Regions from separate parts of the Oceanobacillus sp. MO10714A genome, predicted to be linked through region 3. Evidence: riboswitches for the same ligand, from Rfam matches in the RefSeq annotation. Region 3 holds a riboswitch; each other region holds the start of a gene.

Region 1 (6,061 bases), on a different contig from region 3:
TTGTTAAATCTTTTACGTATTTTATCAACGCCCAGAAGGCACTCTTGTGGTGAATATAAAGCGCTGGAGCAGATTCCATTGTATACACCGTCCATAATTTCCTGTCTGTTATTTGCCATAGCGAACAAAAAATAAGAATATTATAATTTACTTACTGCTTCTTTTATATCTTCTGCTCTCGTTACAGCGGATATGAAAGAAACACCATCAGCTCCAGCTTTTAATACTGAGCTCGCATTTGTTGTATTAATCCCACCGATTCCGACTATCGGAAACTCAGGGAATTCTGCACGCAAGAAACGGATCCAATCCAACCCGACACTAGACTTTGCATCCACTTTCGTTGTAGTAAGGAACACTGGACCAGCACCTATATAATCAATATATTCTAGCGCACTATTATTTAATTCGTCCTGATTTGAAACAGATAATCCAATGATTTTATTAGGAAACATCTCCCGTAATTCTTTCACCGATTGATCATCTTGCCCGACATGTATCCCATCTGCATCTAATTTGTCTACTAATTCTACATCATCATTAACAATAAATGGAATTTGATGTACGCTACAAACTGTCCGCAATTCTTTTCCTAACTTAATTTTACTATCTCCTGAAAGGGAGCCTGGGCCTTTTTCCCGAAATTGGAAAATTGTAATTCCAGCTTGTATAGCTTGCTCCAGAACAGCAACGGGATTACCTTTAACATTTTGACTTCCCATAATGAAATATTTCCTTAAGCTTAATGGATTAAATGATGACATCGTTACTCCACCTCAGTTGTCGTTAAATTATTTGTATGGATACGCGGTGCCCAATGATTTGTCGGTCCGCTACCAGCTCCTAAGTCCAAAGAATACTTGATCGCGAGCGTTACATAATGTTTTGCCTGTTTAACCGCAATGTTAAGAGGGAGGCCTTGGCTTAGATTAGCAGTTATCGCTGCTGCATACGTACAACCTGTACCATGTGTATTATTTGTATTTATTCGGGGAGCCGAAAAGCTATGGATCCTTGAACCATCATAAAGGAAATCAACCGCATCGCCTTCGCGGTGACCGCCTTTAACTAGTGCAGCTTTCGCGCCAAAATTTTTCACAAGCATTTCGGCAGCCTGCTTCATGTCCTCATCGGTTTCAACTTTTTCATCTATTAGATATTCTGTTTCTGGAATATTTGGAGTTACAATTGTTGTAAGAGGGAGCAAATTCTTCCGCAAATAATTACGGGAATCGCGTTCAATCAATGTGTCACCGCTTGTGGCAACCATGACCGGGTCCATAACATAAGGTGCATCCAAATGCTTAATTTTATTATAAATCATTTTCATCATATCCTGATTGGCAATCATCCCTGTTTTAAATGCATGGATAGGCATATCAGAAATAATCGAGTCTAGTTGCTGTTCGATCATTTCTAGAGAGACGTGGGAAACAGCTTGAACACCTGTCGTGTTTTGGGACACGATGGAGGTGATGACTGACATCCCATAAGTTTTCAATTCCTGAAACGTTTTCAGATCGGCGTGAATTCCAGCACCGCCGCTCGGGTCCGTACCCGCTATCGTTAGAGCACATGCAACATTCTTCATTGAACATTCTCCTTCATCAACTTACTCATTTTAATTTTTTATTAAGCCCTTGGTGTAAACTTTAGATACAACGAGCAGTCCAAGAATTGCTCCAGATATACTGCTTACAAGGAATGGGGGGATGAAAACAAATGCACCGGCCGATGTCCCCATAAATACATAAGCAAATGGCACTGCAAATAATGCACCAATAACCCCACTGCCAATCCCTTCACCTAATGCGGCGAGCGATTGCTTCTTGGTTTGCTTATACAGGAACCCTGCAAGAAAAGCGCCGACCATTGCACCTGGGAAGGCTAATAAGGTTCCTAGTCCGAGCATATTGCGTAATAGACTGATCATGAAAGCAATAATGACTGCCGGACCGGGTCCCAAGGTGACAGCGGCTATGACATTAATCGCATGCTGTACTGGATAAGCGCGGGCTACACCGGCAGGAAACCAGATTAATTGTGCGCTGATTGTTCCAATTGCGATAAAGACGGCCATCGTCGTGATGAGACGGGTTTTATTCATACTTGACCTCCAATCTTAAGGGGTAAAATCAACCAATTAAAAAGCCAGGTCATGATTAGACCTGGCTTCACAAGAAAATAGTTATGAGAACAATCTCACTACTTCCCTACGCTGGCATTAACCAGATCAGGTCGATAAGAGTCGGAAACACACTTTCCTCTCAGCCCAGTTAGGGCACCCCTAGTAGTTTCATATTATTTAGTTCGAATCTAGCATAGCAAAAGTTTTCATAAATGTCACATGTTTTGAAAAAGGTAAGGGTGCAGTGTATCACCCGGATACTTTTGATCTTAAGAAATATCTGCAACAGCACAGGACATGGCGGCAATGTGCGAAAGCTGTTAAATAAAAAGACGGGCAGCTAAACATAAAGGTTTTAGCTGTCCACTTATTAATCAATCGCCCCAAAGTTGACAATTGTCACATCGATATCAAATTCTATTTTGGCATCTTGATATTTTTCCATCCATTCCTTGTTAGTCGTTTTACTTCCTTTTCTTGAAGTGATATACTTTCTCCCAAGACCCAATGCATCTGAGTTTACTTCTTGAAGTTTCGCGAATAGGTTTTCATATTCTCTTACAAAGTATTTCTCTATATCACGTTCGAATTTCCGAGAAGTATCTTCTGATTTAATGTCCATTGGGATTGAGGTTTCTAATAATTCCAGTTTCATTGTGATATCTGCCTTAAACGCTAACGAATCAGAGTCGACAATTTTTATTTTCCCTTTACCTGTATTAAGCATTAAAGAAAGATAAATCGAATCTTCAATTTCTGACGGTTCTCCTTTATAAGCAATTATCTCGTCCAGATAATTTTCACGAGGGACGCCTACATCAATTGGGGTTCCTCTCAAACGCTGTCTCAATAAATTAGCCATGAATGATTCTTTTACTGATATGCTAGCAACATACTGGTCTGCCCGAAAAGCGGCTGCACCAGTTAGTGTAGGTTTACCATCCACTACGTCTATTACTGGAAGTATCGGATCAATGCCGACTTGTTGCACTAATCGCGTGAAAAACTGTAAGGTAATTCGTGGTAAAGTACCCTTTTCGACCTCTTTACTTATTAAGTCTTGTAAATACTCTGTTCGATTTAATTCTACACTTTGTTGCTCTATTTCAAGAATTTCTCTTGCAGTTTGATTGGTTACGGCTAGCTGCATAATTTCAGAAACAGTTGCATCACGAACTTGTGTATTTAGAAAGGGAAGAATGCCTGATTCAGCTGCTTCTTTTCCATAAAATTCTATACTGATTTTTCCGGGGACTAATGGATAGGGCGATTGTTTTTCAGCTTCTGAACGGGCCTCTTTAATCGTACGGCCCCTTCCAATCAACAAACTTGTCATTTCCGGAGCATGCGGATCAAAAATATAAGGAACGAGTGTCGTTTCAATCATTCTTTTTTCCCCTTCATCTATTAGATCAACTCCACGTGAATTAATGATTGCCAACTTCTCAATTTGCGTCGTTTCCAGACAAGCCTGCAGAAATACAATAAATATGAATAACGGTATTAACTTAGCAGTTCGCATGTATTCACCCTCCTTATTTCTTCCGTATTTTTTTCTTTAAAAGAACGAGTGGCAAAAGAAGGAAGGGATAAATATATACAATCCCATAGGATACCCTGCTAACATTATCAATCAAACGCTGAATGATAAAATGCTCATTAAAAAAAGGGATCAGAATTAGAAGGATACTTGCACTTGTGTAAACACTAATTTCGTTCGAAAGATTATAAATACGTTTCGCTATATAACTTATGCACCACATAAGAAGAATCACTTTTGGCATCGCAACCATCATCCATTCTGCAATGACAACGTAGTCCAACCGCTCGATGATAGGAGAGGTTTGAATTTTAAACAAGTTTAATACAACCCAAATTCTTCTTTCCAATTGAGCTGGACTTAAAAATCCAATCGCTATGTTTGTAGAAAGAAGGACGAGGAAAGTGAAATAGGATAGTCCTAAGAAAACAGGCTTACCAATCTTTTTTTTATTTGCTACAAAGGGATAGATAAAAAACAAGATTTCAAATCCTGTAAATGTATAAGACGCAGCAATTGTGCCTCGTAAAATATCCATTATATCTTTATCCATCACAGGCAGAAAGTTGAGAAAATCCATTTGTCGAATTGGTTGAATTAATAAAACAAATAACCAAGAAGAGAACATAAAGAAGAGAAAGGTGACGCCAACAACTGCTTTTAGACCGCCAAATACCGTATAGATAGCAATAATAAGAAGCATACATCCCAGCACGAATGCATTACTATCCGGTAAAACAAAAACCTTAATAATCTCGATATAGGTTACGAGTGTGGATAAGATATAGAATATAAAATAAAGGATGTATACCGTTCCGAGCACTTTTGAAATAAAACAGCCAAATAGGTCGGCCTGAACGCCGAGGATATCCGTATTTTCATATTGCCTCAATATATATAACATGACAAAAAGGAGCAGGGCAATATAGAGGTAGGCAATGAGTATCGAAATCCATGCGTCATGCCCTGCTTCCATAAAGACAATTCGTGGGATTCCAATCAATCCAACACCCAGCTGCATGGAGGCAATAATAAAAAGCATATAGAAAGAACGGAATTGTTCACCTTTTGGTATTTGAAGATTAATTTTCATATACAATCCCTACTCATCAATATCTCTTCTTTCCATAGCTTTCTCTTTGTTAAAAAATCGTTTATCTTTTGGTCGATACGATAAAAATCGTTGATATTTCGTTTGCTCTGGCAGACTGTAAAAAGTTTTGTTAAAATCGGCCAGCCGGAGTGGGTACAATGGCGATAGGTAAGGCCTGCCTAAAGACTCCAAACGGACTAAATGGATGACTAATAAACAGATACCAAACATCAGCCCGATAATCCCGTAAAAACCAGCAAGGAAAAAGAGTGGAAAACGAACAAATCTTACCGTATTACCCATGATATAACTAGGCGTCGCATAAGAAGCTAAAGCACTCATTGTAACCAAAATGATCAGAATGTTACTTGAAATACCAGCTTGAACCGCAGCAGTTCCAACAACCACACCACCAACAATACCAATGGTCTGACCAACTTTAGTGGGCAGTCTTGCTCCAGCTTCCCGTAATAGTTCAATTACAAGTTCGATCAGGAGTACTTCAATGAGCGGAGGAAAAGGAACAACCGCCCGAGATTCACCGAGTGAAACTAAAAGCTGGGATGGAACTAGTTCATAATGATACGTAGTTGCAACGACATACATTGGTGTTAACAGTAAAGTCACAAATGCAGCGAGAAAGCGAAGAAAACGGACAAACATGCTTAACATCCAATGAAAATAGCGATCTTCTGTGGACTCAAAGAAACTGAATAATGTGGAAGGTGCAATTAAAGCGAACGGGCTGTCTTCAACCAAAACGACAATTTTACCTGCTTTTACTGCATACATACAGCGATCCACCAATTCAGTAGATACAAATTGCGCAAATACAGAGGTGGAGGAATCTAAAATATATTGTTTAAGCATATGAATGTCTTCAACCATATCAACTTCAAGGTCGGTCAGCCGTTGCCTCATTGTATTAACATCTGTTTCATTTGCAACTGATTTAAGATAGATTATTCTCGTTTCTTTTGGATTTCTTTTGCCGACTTCAACTTTTTCCATTGCAAGGTCTGGTGTATTCATCCGCCAATTGATTATATTTAAGTTATTTTTAAGGGATTCTGTAAAAGCAATTGTCGGACCAATAACCATTGATTCCGTTTCCGCTTTTTCCAGTGCCCTTTTTTCCATTTTGCCCAGTTCGTACATGATAACTTGATTTTCTTGTTCGATGTAGAGACCGATATAGCCCTCGGTAATTTTATTTCGGAGAGCCGTAATGCTGGACAATTGTTTTCCCGCGGAGAGCGGAATCTCACTTAATATGGAGTCTGTTGTCCATTCTGTTTGC
Region 2 (6,061 bases), on a different contig from region 3:
CAGAGGTGATAAAGTTGCGCCGTAATACTTTATATTTTGTGCTCACTCTGTTATGGTTTCTCTTGTCTATAGCGGTTGTTTCTGCAGAAGATGATGAAATTATGCTTCAGAGAGACGAACTCCAATCTTATTCCCTATCTGATTGGGCACATGGATTTGTAAATTGGGAAAGGCTGGATGAATTAATGGATCAATTGGCAGAACAAGTTAAAGAGCCCCCTACTAACGCAACACTTGGCAACGGCTTTGAAATTATCGAGGGGCAGCCTGGAAAAGCGTTGGATCGAATTGCTTTTACAACCTCTTTTTTAAAGGCATTTTATACTGGAGAGGATCAGGTGGTTGAAATCCCGACTAAAGCAGTTCAACCAAGGGTGAGTCAGGAAATGCTGCGGGAAATAACTCAAAAACGTCTTGGCTCTTACACGACTTACTATAATTCCGCAAACAAAGAACGGACAAAAAATATTAACCTTTCTGCAGAAGCTGTACATGGAACGGTTATTTTTCCTGGTGAAGTGTTTTCATTTAATGATATTGTTGGTGAACGAACAGAAGAGAAAGGGTATCAACGAGCGCCGGTTATTGTAAAAGGTGAGTTCTCAGAAGATATCGGCGGGGGTATTTGTCAATTATCATCAACAATTTTTAATGCAGTTGATTTACGTGGTATCCAAATGATTGAAAGGTACACTCATAGCCGCTCCGTTCCTTACGTACCCCCGGGAAGAGATGCAACCGTAAGTTGGTGGGGACCAGATTTTACATTTAAAAATTTATACAATGAACCAATCGTGCTTACCGCCTATGCAGCAAATGGCAGCTTAACAGTTGAAGTATTCTCTTCTGAAACAGTAGACTATTTCCAATCAAAATAAAAGCAGTATCCCGGATTCATGGGGATACTGCTTTTATGTGCATCAGTTACTCAGCTTTATGAAGTTCTAGTTCGAAGTGGATTTTTACTTCGTCGGATACGAGTACGCCGCCTGTTTCAAGTGTAGCATTCCAAGTAAGTCCGAATTCTTTACGGCTGATTTTCGTTTCACCGCTGAAGCCGGCAACTGTAGAACCGCTCATCGGGTCTTTACTTTGACCTTCAAATGTAACGTCTAATGTAACTTGATTTGTATTTCCGTTAATTGTTAAATCGCCAATTACATCATATTCATTATTTCCTTTGCGTTTTACATCTGTTGAAACAAATGTAAGTGTCGGATGATTCTCTACGTCAAAGAAGTCTGCAGAACGAAGATGGTTATCACGGTCTTCGTTACGTGTGTTTATACTTGCAGCATCAATCGTTACTTCGATTTTCGAATCGGTAAGGTCTTCCACATCTGCTTCGATCACTGCATCAAATTTGTCGAATGTTCCTTTCGCTCGAGAAATCATCATGTGTTTAACCGAAAAACCTACTTCACTGTGCGCCAAGTCTACCGTCCATTTTTCTCTAGTCATTTAAAATCCCTCCAAATATTATTAAGTATTCCTCAATACTTACTTTCTGTTACCTAGTATAAATTAATAAATCGGTAATGTCAATATATCTTAATTAAAAAATATTTATTTAAGGATAAATTAACAAAACGAAACCATTATTCAAATACCACTAAATAGACTATCTCAAACTTGTTTTCCGTGTAAATGGATCTTAATAATGCAATCCTTCAGATATTTCGATACAATAATATGGGGAGAAGAAGGAGGAAGAGAAATGAAAGAATATAATCCAACTTGGGATTTGGATTCACTATTTCCAGGAGGAAGTGCGTCACAGCAATTCAGAGATTATCTTGGTCAGATTCGAACGGAGATTAAACAATTAGAAGGCCAATTCACCACATTGGAAGTGGGGGTAGATTCATTTTCCACGATGCTTAGCCAGTTTATAAAGGAATTGGAGAAGACAATGTTCAAACTTCGTGAGGCTGGAGCGTTCGTCAGTTGTTTAAGTGCGCAAGATGTAACGGATGAAGGGGCTAAAACACTAGTTGCTGAATATGGCACACTTTCAGCTTCGTTTAATGGCGTGCTGACAACTTTCATGCAGAAACTTGCGGAAATCCCGGACGAGGAATGGCAAGCAACCATTCAGCACGAAGCGTTACAAGAAATAGGGTATGTATTATCAGAATATCGTAATAAAGCACGGGACTTACTTGCTGTGGAACAGGAAGTGCTGATTAATGATCTTGCTGTCGATGGTTATCATGCATGGAATCAAATGTATAATACAATCGTAGGGAATATGACAGTGGAAATTGAAGGGGAAGAAAAGATAGAGTCCTATTCAATTGGTCAGGCCTCCAATCTATTAACTTCAAGCGACCGAGCAACTAGAAAGAAAGTATTTGATAAGTTAAACGATGCATGGAATAAACAAGCATCCTTATTTGCACAAACATTGAATCATTTATCAGGTTTTAGACTACAAATGTATAAGCACCGCAAATGGGAAAATGTATTAAAAGAACCGCTGAGTATCAATCGGATGAAGCGAGAAACGTTAGATGCGATGTGGACAGCGATAGCTAATAATAAACAACCTTTTGTCGCTTATATAAATAAAAAAGCAGAACTATTGAATATAGATAAATTAAGCTTCTATGATGTCGATGCACCGATTACCGACCATGTTAAAAAATTGAGCTATACAGAAGGCGCCAAATTTATTATGGATCAATTCCGTTCTTTTAGCCCAAAGATGGCGGATTTTGCTGAGCAAGCTTTTGAAAAACGTTGGATTGAAGCGGAAGATCGGCCTGGCAAACGTCCTGGCGGTTTCTGTACAAGTTTTCCTGATAGTAAGGAAACAAGAATTTTTATGACGTATTCCGGAACAGCATCGAATGTTGCCACGTTAGCCCATGAACTTGGTCATGCTTATCATCAGCATGTGATGAATGACGTTCATGGTCTTAATCAACGTTATGCAATGAACGTCGCGGAAACGGCCTCAACTTTTGCGGAAATGATTGTCGCTGATGCAGCAGTTGAACAGGCAGAAACAGCAGAAGAAAAGAAAGCTTTACTTGAAGATAAAGTTAATCGAAGTGTTGCTTTCTTTATGAATATTCATGCCCGGTTTATCTTTGAATTAAATTTTTATAAAGAAAGAGAAAAAGGTTTTGTCTCACCGGCAAGATTGAATGAATTGATGGTGGAAGCACAGAAAGAGGCTTATCAAGATGCACTCGATGAATATGATCCTTATTTCTGGGCGTCGAAACTTCATTTCCATATAACAGGGACACCATTCTATAATTTCCCTTATACATTTGGTTATTTGTTCAGTCTTGGTATTTATGCCCGCGCAAAAGAGCTGGGAGAGAGCTTTGAAGACGACTATATTGCATTACTGGAAGATACGGGACGGATGTCGGTAGAAGAGCTTGCGATGAAACATTTACAAGTCGATCTTACAAAACCGGACTTCTGGGAAGCTGCAATCGAGCTTTGCATCAAGGACGTCGAAGCGTTTCTTAAACTGTAAATTTGTTTTATAAGTGTACATTAGCTATAATAGGGTTAACGAAAAAAGCATAGAAAAAGCCAACAGGGGGAGCTAATAGCTGAGAGTGGGCAACGAGGATTGCTCAGACCCTTTGAACCTGTTAGTTAGTACTAGCGTAGGGATGATGGTTTTTTGATGGATAAAAAGCAATGTGAGCGGATTCCCCATCAGGAACCTTCCCTTGGCATTGCTTTTTTTGTATTTAAAAAAGTTGTTCAAAATAGCTTATAAAAAGCTTATAAAAAGGGGAGTTATAACGAATGAAGTCTAATAAACTACTATTTTTAATTGAAGTATCAATCTTCACTGCTTTGGCGTTGCTTTTAGATATCTTGCCAATATCGTTTAAAATCTGGGCGCAAGGTGGTTCGGTCTCCTTTGCAATGATTCCGGTGTTTATAGTAGCGTTCCGTTGGGGATTAAAAGGTGGATTAGTATCCGGTTTCCTCTGGGGGATGTTACAGATTGCAACGGGGAACGCATATATTCTGACGCCACTTCAGGGGTTCATTGATTATACACTTGCCTTTACGGTGATCGGTTTTGCCGGTCTGTTCGCAAGACAAGTTCAAGAAGCGGTACGGGACGGGCGGACAAAAGTGTACCTAACGTATATAACGGCGGGTGTACTGCTTGGTTCTGTGTTGCGTTTCCTTGCACATACCGTTGCTGGGGCAGTATTTTTCGGTTCAGCAGCGATTGAGGGACAATCAGTTTGGGTGTATTCGATTATCTATAATTCATCGTACATGTTCCCGTCATTTGTATTGTCAGCAGTGATTGTATTTTTCCTATTCCACAAACAACCGCGCGCATTGCTCAACCTAGCATCAAGCTAAACCGCAATCTATCCGCTCACATTGCAACTGTAAAAATAATGATCTCTCCTAAATTAAGGAGAGATTTTTTTAGGTTAACTGTTTCAGAGTGAATACGTAGTTCCCCCGGCGCAGATTTTCAGCACAACATTATAAAAAAGAATCAATTCGTTCTGGTTGAAAATTCGCCCAAAGTCACTGATAATAGAAGATAATTATCTGAATAGATATAAAAGTATATACGAAAGGGGAAGTGGAAATGAAGGCATTTGTTGTAGAATATGGAGAATTAAAACTAAAAAGTATGCCAGAACCGAAACTAGGAAATAATGAAATTGTCGTAAAGCTAAAAACAGCGGGTCTGAATAGGAGAGATCTCTATATACCGAACCGGAGAGGTAACGATAAAGAAGCTTTAATCCTCGGTTCGGATGGAGCGGGGATCGTCGAATCAGTTGGAGCAGATGTCACTCGTTTTAAAGTGGGGGATGAAGTCATCATCAATCCATCACTTAACTGGCACGAAAATAGTGACGCACCACCAAAAGGATTTGACATCCTCGGCATGCCTGATCACGGAACTTTTGCCGAAAAAATTGTTATCAATGAAGAACAAGTAGAAATGAAGCCAAATTACTTAACATGGGAAGAAGCCGGTGTGCTCGCTCTTGCTGCATTGACAGGTTACCGTGCGTTAGTGACTAAAGGGAATATTAAAGCGGGGGAGACCGTATTTATTCCTGGAGCAAGTAGTGGGGTGAACACGTATATCATCCAATTTGCAAAAAGCATCGGTGCACGGGTGATTGTTTCTTCAAGAAGTGATGAAAAGTTGAAGCAGGCCCAGAAGATCGGAGCAGATCTTGCCATTTCAACGGAAAGTGATTGGGAAAAGGAATTGGAGAACGAGCAGATTGATCTTGTGATCGACAGTGTAGGTGCAGCGACGTTTAATCGTTCGTTGGACGTATTGAAGCAAGGCGGAAGAATTGTTATTTACGGAGCTACAGCTGGGGATGAAATTGACCTTAATTTACGGGCCTTTTTCTATGGTCAGTATCAATTGTTCGGCTCCACGATGGGAAGTCGTGAAGAGTTGCAACAGGTATTAGCCCATATGGAAAAGCATGAAATAAGACCGATTATGGATAAAACCTTTGAACTGGATGATGCCCAAGAAGCGTTCAATCATCTGGAAGTGAACAGCCAGTTTGGTAATATTGCTTTATTAATCGAGTAAAAATAGGACCGGTAAATTTCCCGGTCCTATTTTTTATCGGAACTTAAAACCACGGTCTGTAACGTAATTAAGCAGAGGTACTCTTTTTCGCTGTCAATTTCAGCTAGAAATGTGTTCCCATCCACAACCCCGCTAGAATGTTGCATTTGTTTTCTTCATGTTGTTTGTTACAGATCGCTAAGCTTTCGGCTTAAAGAGAATAGCACCGAGAACTCCAAAAATAATTGCTGCTGAAATACCGGCACTCGTCACTTCAAACATCCCTGTAACAACGCCAATCAGCCCGTGTTTCTCGGCTTCAGCCATGGCTCCATGGACTAAAGAGTTCCCAAAACTTGTAATCGGAACAGTCGCACCTGCTCCAGCGAAATCAATTAACGGTTCATATAAACCGAGTCCGTCAAGAATAGCGCCTAAAATTACGAGAGTTGTTAATGTGTGAGCAGGACTGAGCTTGAATACATCAAACATAATCTGTCCTATAAC
Region 3 (6,061 bases):
CTATCGCAAAAGGACCTGCAGCAGCTAATAAATATCCAATCGACTGGGCCATACCCGATAACTCTGAGGCTTGTTCAGAGTTTTTTGCACGTAAGCCTAGTAGAGTTAAAGCTAATGCGAACCCGCCATTTAACGTGATGCCAATTAATGTAATACTTATAATCAATATAGGCATCGAGCTGCCTAGTAGAAGTCCACTATAACCAAAGAAAGCTGATAATCCCATCGATACAGCAATAAGGCTTTGGGATCTCACTTTACCGGCAAAGGTCGGTACTAAAAAGCTAGCGGGAAGCCCAATAATCTGTGCGAAAGATAGAAGCCAACCAGCTGTCGTTAAACTTACTCCATTTGAAATCAACATTTCAGGTAACCAAGATATCGTCACATAAAATAAGAATGATTGTAAGCCTAGAAGGGTTGCAACCTGCCATGCTAAGGCGGAACTCCACATTCGATTATTAGCCGAATTATTACTTTCTAGTTGTATCTGTTTTCCTTCATTGTTTACTTTATTTTTTCTTGTTATATATATCCAAATAAGGATAGCTAGGATTGCAGGTATCATCCAGATTTGCAGAGATAATTGCCAATTTCCATTTAACATTTTTGTAAATGGATAACTTAACCCCGAAGCAGAGGCTGCAAATATATTCATAGCTGTTGAGTAAACACCTGTCATGAGTGCTACCTTTAACGGAAAATTATCCTTAATTATACTTGGTAATAAGACATTACATATTGCAATACCCGAACCAATAATAAGTGTTCCTAGCAATAACGGGGTAAGAATTGCGAAAGAGCGAATTAGAATACCGATAATGATTAAAAGTAAACCAATGATTAATGCAATTTCGTTTGTTAATTTTCTAGATAACTTTGGGACAATTGGTGATACAATGGCAAATGTAATCAGGGGTAAGCTCGTCAATAACCCTGCCGTTCCATTGGAAATATTGACGTCATCTCTGATTAAACGAATTAAAGGACCGACTGACGTAATAGCGGGTCGTAAGTTAAAAGCTACGAATATAATTCCAATTGTTAAAATAAGGTTCTGTAAATTAAAAGGACCTTTATTGATAGTATGATCTGTATTCTTCATGAAAGACCTTCTTTCAATCTATATTCCAATATTAAAAAGGATATCATTCAAACAAACATACATCAATCGTTGTTATTCGCTTGAAGCAAACATCCTTTAATTAGAAAATTGATACTAAATAATATTCTTATTGGTATTCAAGTATAGATTTATTAGAAAATAAGCATTGCAACAATGGCGCCGTTCAGAAGATTTGCTAATGTAGCTCCGATTAGCGCTTTCATCATTAGTTTTTGAATTTGAGGTACCATATCTGATCGTTTGCCCGCGAGTCATTATGGTAGCTCAATGCTAGTTAAGTAAAACCAAAAACCGGACAAGGGGATACTTTTATAACTAAAATAGACATGTTTGTTTATAGATGCAAATATAATGTTGCTGACATACACTTTAAGCTGTTTTCTTTTTTTGAAGAGTAATTTCAACATGATGACGCTATATATGTAATCTAAATAAAACCCCCTAATAAGACACTTGAATATGCCTGTATTAGAGGGTTTTTCTTACTTACCGTCGAATCTTTTTTTTAGTATAACTGAAATTTTATTTTTAATTAATGATAATTAATTATGATAAAAAATGAGCTAAATAGTCCTGCATACATTTCGTTTTATCATAAGAAATCAAAATAGAAGAGAGTACATCAAACAGAGGTTGCAGTTTAACAATCAATATGACATACTAAACTTAATGTCTGAAAAATCCATATTTAATCACCACTAGGGGTGTTTTACTGAAAAACTGAGAGAGGTAATCCTCAACCCTTGAACTTGATCTAGTTTGAACTAGCGTAAGGAAGCGGTGAATAGAACAGATTGAAGAACATGTTTTTTCATGTAACTAATTTGTGTCTTATTCTAACCACTTCTATTTTCTAGGAGTGGTTTTTTTGTTTAGGGAGGTGAATGACTAGTTGTCTATTAAAATAAATTAGAGAGGGAGTTATCTAATGGATATAACGGTTGAACACTTATTAAAGCAAGTCGACGCAAGAAAAATGGAATTAATTGATTTATTATCAAAGCTCATTGAATATAATACATCTGCGCCTCCTGCTCGGAATACGAAAGATGCACAGAATTTTATCGCTGATTATTTACATCGAATGGGCTTTGAAATCGACATGTGGGACGTGTATCCAAATGACCCGAATGTTGTTGGTGTGAAAAAGGGAATAAAATCTACTACACATAATAGTCTCATCATCAATGGTCATATTGATGTAGCTGAGGCTCGTGAAGATGAAGTGTGGAAAACGAATCCATTCGAGCCGATTATCGAAGAAGATCGGATTATTGGTCGAGGAGCCGCTGATATGAAGGGCGGGCTTGCTAGTGCATTATTCGCAACGAAACTATTGAATGAAGCGGATATCGAATTGCCAGGAGATCTGATTTTCCAATCTGTTATAGGTGAAGAAGTTGGTGAGGCGGGTACGTTGCAATGTTGCGAGCGAGGGTATAATGCAGACTTTGCGCTTGTAGTAGATACGAGTGATTTACATATCCAAGGTCAAGGCGGTGTAATAACTGGGTGGATTACGGTAAAAAATCCGCGTACGTTTCATGATGCGATGAGAAGGAACATGATACATGCTGGCGGTGGTCTGCCTGAAGCGAGTGCAATTGAAAAGATGATGAAAGTTATAGAAGGCTTACAAGAGCTGGAGCGCTATTGGGCTGTAACGAAACAGTATGAAGGATATCCGGCGGGAACGAATACGATTAATCCTGCTGTAATTGAAGGGGGACGCCATGCGGCATTTATTGCTGATGAGTGTCGTTTATGGATCACGGTGCATTATTATCCGAATGAGACGCATGAACAAGTGAGTAAAGAAATAGAAGACTATATTCTTCGCATTGCCAAAGCAGATCCTTGGTTGTGCCATCATCCGCCTACTTTTGAATGGGGTGGAACTTCGATGATTGAAGAACGCGGGGAAATCTTCCCATCATTAGAAGTCGATAAGAATTATACTGCGGTTCATGCGCTAGCCGCGTCTCATGAAATGGTACACGATAGTAAGGTGGTCATCGATGTTTCCCCTTCTGTTACCGATGGAGGATGGTTTGGGCATATGGGGATACCGGCAGCGATTTATGGACCGGGTGAGTTCAGGCATGCACATGCGGTCAATGAGGAGGTTTCTATTCAACAACTTCTTCAATTTACGAAAACAATGATTCAATTTATCTATGAGTGGACGAATCAAAGGAAAACAAAATCGTAAAAGGAACGATGTCCATCAATGAAAAAGTGGTATGCTCAGCAGTTATGAATTATGAGACTTAAAGGATTTGAATCTGTCTTATAGCAGGGTTCTATTAGATAAAACAGCTCTAAATTCGTGAAACAGTCTCATATAAGGTTCTAAAAGCGAATTGAAATATCTAATGGGTGAATTTCATATTTTTGCAGAAGTGAAAAAATGGAGAGTATATTAACTGATCTGGGATTGTGACAATTTCGTTCGTGCACTTCTTGCATTTCCCATTATTACGGACTACTATGTTAAATCTTTTTGAAGTGTGAGTATCTAGTCATCTATGCTAGACTCGTTCATAGTTCCAAATATAAATAATTAAAACAGCATTGGTAGTTAAAATCCGATGCTGTTTTGCTATTTAGTCAGACATATAGATAATATAGAAGTCAGTTTTTTCCAAAAGTAAAGATTTATAAGGAGGTTGTGCAACAGGTGCAATCCTTCTAATTACGGATGTTTCTTTCTCTAAGTCTTCTAACTGAAATCGATAAAAATCGGATCGGTTCGTTATCTCTTATATGTTCCTCATTATAATCATTGGAGTTTATATCTTCATCATACTGTTTGGGTTTTTCCGGGAATCATCCTGGTGTGGAATAATTGAAGATGAAATGACTGCAAATCGTTATCCATTTGCAGCCATTTTTTATTTTAATCGTTTCATCCTCAATCCCTCACCAACAAATAAACAAAATATGGCGCACCAATCAAAGCAACCATAATTCCAGCCGGAATCGTTGTATCAATCAAATTTCTTCCAACTGTATCCGCAACCAACAGCAACCAGCCACCAAGTAAAATCGCAACCGGGATAAACAATTGATTCCTCGGTCCGACTAGGGATTTCGCAAGATGTGGTGCAATCAGTCCGATAAAGCTGATCCCCCCTGTGACAGAAACGGCAGCAGCTGCTAATGCAACAGCTGTTAAAAGTAGCGTGACGCGTTCTCTCTCAATGGAAACCCCAACACCAACTGCAACAGGTTCACTTAACCCAAGCAGGTTCAACCGGTTCGCTTTATATAAAGTAAATGGAATCAAAACGACAAGCCAGGGAAGGAGAGCCACAATAAATGGCCAGTCGGTTCCCCAGATATTCCCTGCGATCCATTTGGCGATAAAATCTACTTTCTCCCGCTCGGCAGAGGAAATAATCACAATCATCGCACCTGACAGTGCCGCAGAAAATCCGATTCCGATGAGCACGAGATTTACAGGCTGCAAGCCACTTTTTTTACTATAAGCAAATAGATAAATAAGGAAACCAGTGATAACTGCGCCGAGAAATCCAACAACTGGAATCATATAAACAAAGCGTCCAGCTTCAATCGGAAAAAATAAAAAGAAAACGGCAATGGCGACTCCCGCACCGGAATTAATTCCGATAATACCAGGATCAGCCAAATCATTTCTCGTAATTCCTTGCAGGATTGATCCAGACAGAGCGAGTGCCATCCCAGCTAGAAGGGTAATCAATATCCGTGGCAAGCGAATCGAATATAAGATGAATTCCTCATTTCTACTGCCAGATCCGAGAAGCGTCTGAATGAGTCGGTCAAAGGTTAAGCTGGATGAACCGATGCCCATGCTTATTATAACCGTCGTTATAATAAGTAATAGTGAAATAACTAAAATGATGCGCTGTTTATTAATTAATGCCGGATGTATCATACGAATGCTTTTCCTCCTTTACGAACGATGAGGAGGAAAAATGGTAAGCCGATCACAGAGATGATAGCGACAACAGGCGTTTCAAATGGTGCATTCAACGTACGCCCAACCGTATCAGCGAACAGCATGAACGTAGCCCCTGCAATCGCAGCCATTGGTAAAATAAACCGATAATCCGTCCCAACGATTGCTCGGACGATATGCGGGATCATCAGTCCAATAAACGTCATATTCCCAACCAGGGCAACGGATGCGCCTGCAAGGATAATAATGGCGATAAAGAGCAGGATTTTAACTTTGAAAATATTTTGTCCAAGGCCTATCGCTACTTCTTCATTTAAACTGAGAATCGTCAGCTGCTTGGAAAGGAAGATGGCCAGCACAATCCCGATAAGGATAAAGGGCATGATAATTTGCAGTTGCTTCCAATTCGTGCCGATCATTCCGCCTGCTGTCCACATGGAAATGTCTTTTGATATTTTAAAATAAATTCCAATTCCCTCAGCAATGGCAACTAGAAATGCGGAGACGGCAGCTCCGGCAAGTACAATGTGAAAGGGAGAGAACCCGCCTTTTTTCATGGAACTAATGCCAAATACTAATCCGGCACCGATTGCCGCTCCGATAAAACAGGCAACCATCGTTAGAAAGTAGTTGGCTGTAGGAAGGAGGGCAATCGTAATTGCTAAAGCCGTATTCGCACCGGCCGTTAAACCGAGGAGTCCAGGATCGGCAAGCGGATTCCTGGTTAAACCTTGCATGATCGCACCAGATACAGCAAGCGCTGCTCCAACAGCAATTGCGGCAATTTCCCGGGGTAAGCGAATATCACGGATAATGGAAATTGCGTCATTCTTATTGGATGTTGTGAGCGCGAGCCACACATCTTGAACTGAAATTTCTGCTGCACCAAAGCTCATTGCAAGAAGAAACATGCAGATAAAGATGGGAATGGCTAGAATAAATTTGAATGCTAAAGCTTTTTCCTTCATAATTTTACTTTCCTAGAAATCCTT
Region 4 (6,061 bases), on a different contig from region 3:
TTCCGATGGACGTACAAAAAAACATCTCCGGTCTTATTTGAACATAATACCCTCATTCAAAAATCCGGGAAAATCTTCTTAAATTGAAAGGGAAGTAGAAAAAAATGTGTTATTGGGATTGGGATGAATCTTTATAATGTTTCTTTAAGTTCTTTACTTCAAATAGTGATCCAAAATGAAATAAAATTTAAAAGAAACGAAAAAGGAAAATAGTACGCTGTTTTAGCCAGCAAAAAAACCGCAAAAACATTGAAATCACAACGTTTTTTGCGATTCTTAGTGTCAAACCTGAGAATTTGTTATAAAGTAATTTAATATAACTAATATGATTAGTCAAGTAGAAATAATCAAGTGATGGTATTTATAGAGCTTCTTAGAACTAGAACTGCTTGCCAAATATATTTAAGTACCCAAGGTAATACGAAAAAGCAAGGATGATAAAAAATGCGCCTACTATAAGAAAGAAAAACATCCAGTCTTTAGGAGAGACGTTCATTTCATGATAGTAGGTGCGGTCTGTATCACCTGTAAAACCTTTTGATTCCATCGCGATGGCAACTCGTTCAGCTTTTCGGATTCCATTTGCCAGCAGTGGAATAGAATATCTCCTGAATTGCTGCCATTTACCTTTTATCCCTTTCGTTCTGCCAAAGCCACGAATCCGGTGAGCTTGCCTTAAAATCTGCAGTTCGTCCCGAAACATAGGTAAGAAGCGATAGCCAGCCAGAATACCGTATGTGATTTTAGGGGAAACCTTGCATTGCTGCATTAAACTTAGCATGAATTTGGTCGAGTTTGTCGTTAAAGCAAATAGGATCGACAAGCATACAAAACAAAGAGATCGTAAGGCGAGACTAATCCCTGTTATAATACTTCCCCTTGTAATTTCGCTTCCGAAAAGGGTAAATAAAACTTCGCCATAGGAAAAGGTTTGATTTGTATACAGAATGGTCATCCAGGCAAAGCTGAGCGCCACAAGCAGAAATGGGCTAAAAATCTTGAGCCATTTAATGAAGGGGATATCGCTCATCGTGAATGTCACAATAAGGATAAATAAAAAATAAACGAGTGGAGTAAACACATCAAACGTAAAACTGAGCAAAATGCCAGGAATGAAGATGGCAAGTGCTTTGATTGTTGGATTAATGAACGAGATCAAGGCTTTCACCTTCTTTATGAAGTACTCGAGTCCGGTAAGGCGGACGTAATCGCGCTTTTTCCAATAGATCAGCTTGCCTCCAAAGACTTTCCGGCTCGCCATTGTAATGAATATGCTGCTGATATAATACAATCGTCCGATCAACTGTATCCACGATATCCATATCATGCGTGACGAAGACGATTGCCGTTCCATTTTGTCTCAAGCTATCAATCATGTACATCAGTTCTCTCGTAGTCTCTGCATCTTGACCAAATGTCGGTTCATCAAAAAATAAAATATCTGGTGTTTCATCCAGCATCGTTGCTACACTTAAGCGGCGCTTTTCTCCACCACTTAAGGAAAAAGGATTACTGTATTTATTTTTTTCTAAATGGAACTGCTTTAAAAGTGTGGTTGCAGCGGTATTTAATTCAGCTGTTGACCATCCATTCAATTTCATTCCAAATGTTAATTCATCGTATACGGTGTCCGTGATGAATTGATGCTCCGGGTTTTGAAAGACATATCCCATTCTTTTTCGCAGCTCTTTTTCCTCCCATTGCTCCACCGGTTTATCGTAAAAGTTTATAGTTCCTTTTTGAGGGGTTAATAACCCAGTCATTAATTGCAGTAAGGTAGATTTTCCAGCTCCATTCTCCCCAACAATGGCGACGAATTCTCCCCGATGAATTTTTAAGTTTATTTCTTGTAAAATGGGTTGTTTCTTATGATGGAAGCTCATCTGCTCTATCGTTATTAGGACATCTCTCTTGATAGAGGGAGGGGATTTCACAGGAATCGGGTAAGGATCGGCAGCGTTAGAAAACTGCTTTGGTAAAAATATTCCTTCTTTTTTTAATAAAGAATGATGATTTGCAAAGATGGATGCTGCATTGCCGTCTGCGATGATTGTACCCTGTTTTCCTAAAACAAGCATACGATCGGTAATATCCAGCCAGTCCTCGATTTGATGTTCAATGATAAACACAGCTAGCTTTTGTTTTTCTTGAATTTGTTTAATTAATTGGATAAATTCTATTCGAGAAACCGGGTCTAAATTTGCTGTAGGTTCATCTAAGATCAATAGTTCCGGTTCCAATAAAAGAACAGCTGCTAGAGCAAGTTTCTGCTTTTGTCCTCCAGATAACTCGTAGATTTTTCGATTTTGAAAACCATTCATTCCAACGGCAGACAACACCTCCGAAATGCGCTCAGGCATTTCGGAAGGGGCAATTTTTCTGTTTTCCAATGTAAAAGCAAGTTCATCCTCTACGGTAATCATGCAAAATTGACTTTCCGGATCTTGAAAGACAATCCCGATCTTCTGATTGAGCTCTCCTTTTTGATAGTCTTGTATATTTTTCCCCCGGTGAAAGATGTCGCCGGAAGAAATGCCTTCTACTGTATCGGGATATAACCCATTTAGGCATAGAGCTAGACTGCTTTTCCCTGAACCGCTTGCTCCAATAAGGAGGGTCGTCTCATGATCTCTTAAGGAAAAGTGCAGTTCATTGAGTAATGGTTTATCCGAATTTTCATAGCCGAATGAGAAATTGTCCACATAAAGTAATGGATTAGGCTGCGTCTTTTTCACGTTTTTTCTGTATCTCCTTTCCTAAGGCATAGCCGCGAAGGACCCCAGTTTTTGCTAATTTGTCACTCAACCATTTCCCTAGGACACCCGCGAGAAGGGCACCACTGATGATGCGAACAGCTAACATCGCTATAAGTAATGCAGGGGCTAACGCGATATTTCCGGATGAAAATAAATTCCAAGTGAAACTGAAAACGGCTGCAAAGACACCGGAAAGAATTAAAATGCGTAAACGATAATCCTTCCATTTTGTTATTGCGAAGGCAAACTCTGCTCCTAAGCCTTGAATTGCAGCTGCTAGAATAAGTCCGGGTCCCGCGGCAGTTCCCAATAATACTTCGGTAACTCCTGCGATAAGTTCAGCTGTAAAGGCAACCCCCGGCTTCCGAATGATATAAGCTGCAACGATGGAAACAATGAACCAAATGCCAAAAATAATTTCATACCCAAACGGTGCGAGACCAAATGGAGCAAGAATATTACGAATACCTTGACCAACAAGAAAGAATGCTAAGTAAATGATCCCGAAGACGACACCTAATATCGACATGAGAACAATTTCTTTTAATTTCCAATGCTTTGTCATTTCACTTCTCCCTAGGTTTATTTTGTAGGACTGTTGGCGGAAAGGCTAAATGTCATGGTGACATGAGAGACTTTTTCTTGGACGAGTTCAAAGGATTCATGTAATGCATTGAAGATATCATGAACGTCTCCGTCTAATCTTGTTGCATAATGTGTAGAAGTAACCGTGACATTACGATGCTTTGATAGATTGATTTGTTCATAGATTTTATCCATGTAATCTTCATGCCCCATTGGATAAAGGGAAAATTTACAACCGGCGATTTGGAGGATCGATTTCGTTTTTTCTTCGTTCAATGGTATGTCTGTTTCATCCATATACGCGTCAGCTTCCGTGTCACCAGGACAGCCGATGGAGAACGTACCATTCATAGCAACATGCTCCCCAGTATTCGCTGCATGTAGGAAGATTGCTTTTGCAACATCGAAAACATGGATCATTTTTCCGCGGATACACGTACTGACATCATCTGTTTCCTTCCAAACCTTGGAGGTATCAACCTCACTTAATGTTGATAGAATAATATCAACAAAATTATCACTCATCGGGTGCAGACTAAATTGACAACCTACAATTCGACTAGTTCCACAATTGTTACGCATTCCAATCTCCTCCTATTTGATAATAAAAAAACTGCATTCCCAAGGGGAATGCAGTTTACACATTAATTTTAACAACATAATATTCGTAAACTGCACTTCCCCACGCTAGTATTATCTAGATCGGGTAGTAAGGGTCGGATTAATCCTCTCAGCCACATGACGCAGCTCCCCTAGTGCTTATGTTTTGATATGCAGTTATTCTAATTCCAGATTGTATACATGTTTCGGTATTTTGTAAAGTATTTAATCAATTTTAATATCCGGTTTCTTCCAAAATATAGTGATAAGAAGACAGACGACAATAACGATCGAGCTGAAAACAAACGGATAATTGATATCTATATCAAATAAAACCCCACCAACTACTGGACCAAATACATTAGCAAGGGACGTGAAGAATGAGTTCATGCCGCCAACAAAACCTTGCTCATTCCCGGCGATTTTTGATAAATAGTTGGTAACAGCTGGACGAATCAGGTCAAACCCAATAAATACCGTAAAGGTTACCGCCATTACTTGCCAATAAGAATTAGCGAGTGTCATGGCAAAGACCAGCATAGCAGAAATGGCGAGCGACCAGCGAATAATATTGATTTCTCCGATCAACTTTGTTAACCAATCGAACAATACAACCTGGAAAATCGCTCCGATAATCGCACCACCTGTAATGGCAATCGCAATGTCAGAAGGAGTGAATCCGTGCTTATGATCAGTATAAAGGCTGAAGAAAGAATCAAACGCGGCAAGACCGAATGTTGATATTAAAATAACAATAAAAGCGATGAAAAACATCGGCATAAACACTTTCCTCAAGCCACTTTTGCCGAGTTCTTCGGTCATATCAGCCATATCGTCTGTTTTCGACTTCGGCTCTTTTAAGGATAAAATCGAAACGAAAGCAACAATTAAACCACACGCCGCAGCAGAGAAGAATGGTACACGCGTACCAATCTCTGCTAAGAAGCCACCAATTCCCGGTCCGATAATAAATCCGGTACTAATCATCGCTGACATATAGCCGAGTGCTTTAGGCCGCGTTTTCAGCGTCGTAATATCTGCGATAAATGCGGTAACAGCAGGCATGATGAATGCGGCACTTATTCCTCCGAGAATTCGTGAGGCGAACAATACTTCAATTGTTTTACCAAGACCAAATAAAAACTCGGAAAAACTGAAGATAAAAAGACCAATGACAATCATGCGTTTACGCCCATATTTATCAACTGCTTTTCCAGCCAAGGGCGAGAAAATCAATTGAGCTAAAGCGAATGCAGCCGTTAAATAACCGACAACAGTACCACTGATGCCGAGTTCATTCATAATAGTTGGCAGAACCGGTATAACAAGTCCAATTCCTAAAAATACAAAGAATATATTTGTAAGCAGAAGCGTCAATGTCCAATCTTTCTTTTTCATAGCTTTTTCTCCTAGGTGATATGATATTCTGTACTAAACATAGAAATTTTACTCTGATTCGATGAGAGATGCAAGCATATATTACTATTTATTATAACTTAATTTTCGCAACCTGAAACAATTTAAGCAAGCTAGCAATTGTAGTAATCATCTCTCGTTTTATTCTCCCATTTTGCGCATTATGTATGCTCGATAGGATGGCTGAACTGCTTTGACTTTTACAAATGCGACAGTTGCTTGCGTTAATATCTTAATAAAGTGAAACTTCATTCAGCGGGGGGGGGTCCTTCTCCTCCACTGAATGTTAGTTGAACAGAATCAGGGATTTACGGACTGTATATCGCCCTCCTTAACATTTTGGTTTTCCCTCATGCTTAGAGATGGGTATATTACAGACTGTTAATACGTGATAAAAAGGATGTTGGATGAATGATTTATATCTATATTGGACTTGTCGGAGCACTCGGTGCGATGCTGCGGTATAGTATAGGAATTCTAATTATGACAGAACATGTTTTTCCCTATGCGACGTTATTGGTTAATTTGATAGGGAGCTTTTTACTTGCGTGGCTGACTTACGGACTGTTTAAAAGGATTCATCTGGATGAAATGCTGAAAACAGCGATAACAACGGGTTTTGTCGGCTCGTTCACTACATTCTCCGCTGTCAGTGTAGAAACGGTTGAGTTGTTTCAGGAACAGTCGGTGCTGCTCGGATGTGT

Evidence for each region. Region 3 has a riboswitch for thiamine pyrophosphate ahead of SPD53_RS11575 (acetylornithine deacetylase). Riboswitches for the same ligand answer to the same signal wherever they lie in the genome.
Region 1: it holds a riboswitch for thiamine pyrophosphate, as region 3 does, so the genes downstream of both, thiW (energy coupling factor transporter S component ThiW) here and SPD53_RS11575 (acetylornithine deacetylase) in region 3, are expected to answer to the same signal.
Region 2: it holds a riboswitch for thiamine pyrophosphate, as region 3 does, so the genes downstream of both, thiT (energy-coupled thiamine transporter ThiT) here and SPD53_RS11575 (acetylornithine deacetylase) in region 3, are expected to answer to the same signal.
Region 4: it holds a riboswitch for thiamine pyrophosphate, as region 3 does, so the genes downstream of both, SPD53_RS15105 (YkoF family thiamine/hydroxymethylpyrimidine-binding protein) here and SPD53_RS11575 (acetylornithine deacetylase) in region 3, are expected to answer to the same signal.

Annotation. Positions count from the first base shown of each region.
Region 1 is NZ_JAXHDC010000001.1:429,067-435,127, reverse strand. It holds gene thiE (thiamine phosphate synthase) at 141-764, opposite strand; gene thiD (bifunctional hydroxymethylpyrimidine kinase/phosphomethylpyrimidine kinase) at 767-1,591, opposite strand; gene thiW (energy coupling factor transporter S component ThiW) at 1,622-2,107, opposite strand; TPP riboswitch at 2,194-2,299, opposite strand; gene SPD53_RS02450 (Ger(x)C family spore germination protein) at 2,499-3,650, opposite strand; gene SPD53_RS02445 (GerAB/ArcD/ProY family transporter) at 3,664-4,761, opposite strand; gene SPD53_RS02440 (spore germination protein) at 4,771-6,061, opposite strand, start outside.
Region 2 is NZ_JAXHDC010000022.1:12,694-18,754, forward strand. It holds gene SPD53_RS11885 (VanW family protein) at 39-878, shown strand; gene SPD53_RS11890 (YceI family protein) at 925-1,461, opposite strand; gene SPD53_RS11895 (M3 family oligoendopeptidase) at 1,718-3,496, shown strand; TPP riboswitch at 3,552-3,656, shown strand; gene thiT (energy-coupled thiamine transporter ThiT) at 3,778-4,356, shown strand; gene SPD53_RS11905 (zinc-binding dehydrogenase) at 4,595-5,575, shown strand; gene spoVAE (stage V sporulation protein AE) at 5,753-6,061, opposite strand, start outside.
Region 3 is NZ_JAXHDC010000021.1:4,422-10,482, forward strand. It holds gene SPD53_RS11570 (CynX/NimT family MFS transporter) at 1-1,105, opposite strand, end outside; TPP riboswitch at 1,817-1,919, shown strand; gene SPD53_RS11575 (acetylornithine deacetylase) at 2,055-3,338, shown strand; gene SPD53_RS11580 (FecCD family ABC transporter permease) at 4,041-5,045, opposite strand; gene SPD53_RS11585 (FecCD family ABC transporter permease) at 5,042-6,037, opposite strand; gene SPD53_RS11590 (iron-hydroxamate ABC transporter substrate-binding protein) at 6,042-6,061, opposite strand, start outside.
Region 4 is NZ_JAXHDC010000037.1:13,532-19,592, reverse strand. It holds gene SPD53_RS15120 (energy-coupling factor transporter transmembrane component T family protein) at 380-1,168, opposite strand; gene SPD53_RS15115 (ABC transporter ATP-binding protein) at 1,143-2,735, opposite strand; gene SPD53_RS15110 (ECF transporter S component) at 2,716-3,321, opposite strand; gene SPD53_RS15105 (YkoF family thiamine/hydroxymethylpyrimidine-binding protein) at 3,339-3,923, opposite strand; TPP riboswitch at 4,004-4,105, opposite strand; gene norA (multidrug efflux MFS transporter NorA) at 4,167-5,339, opposite strand; gene crcB (fluoride efflux transporter CrcB) at 5,769-6,061, shown strand, end outside.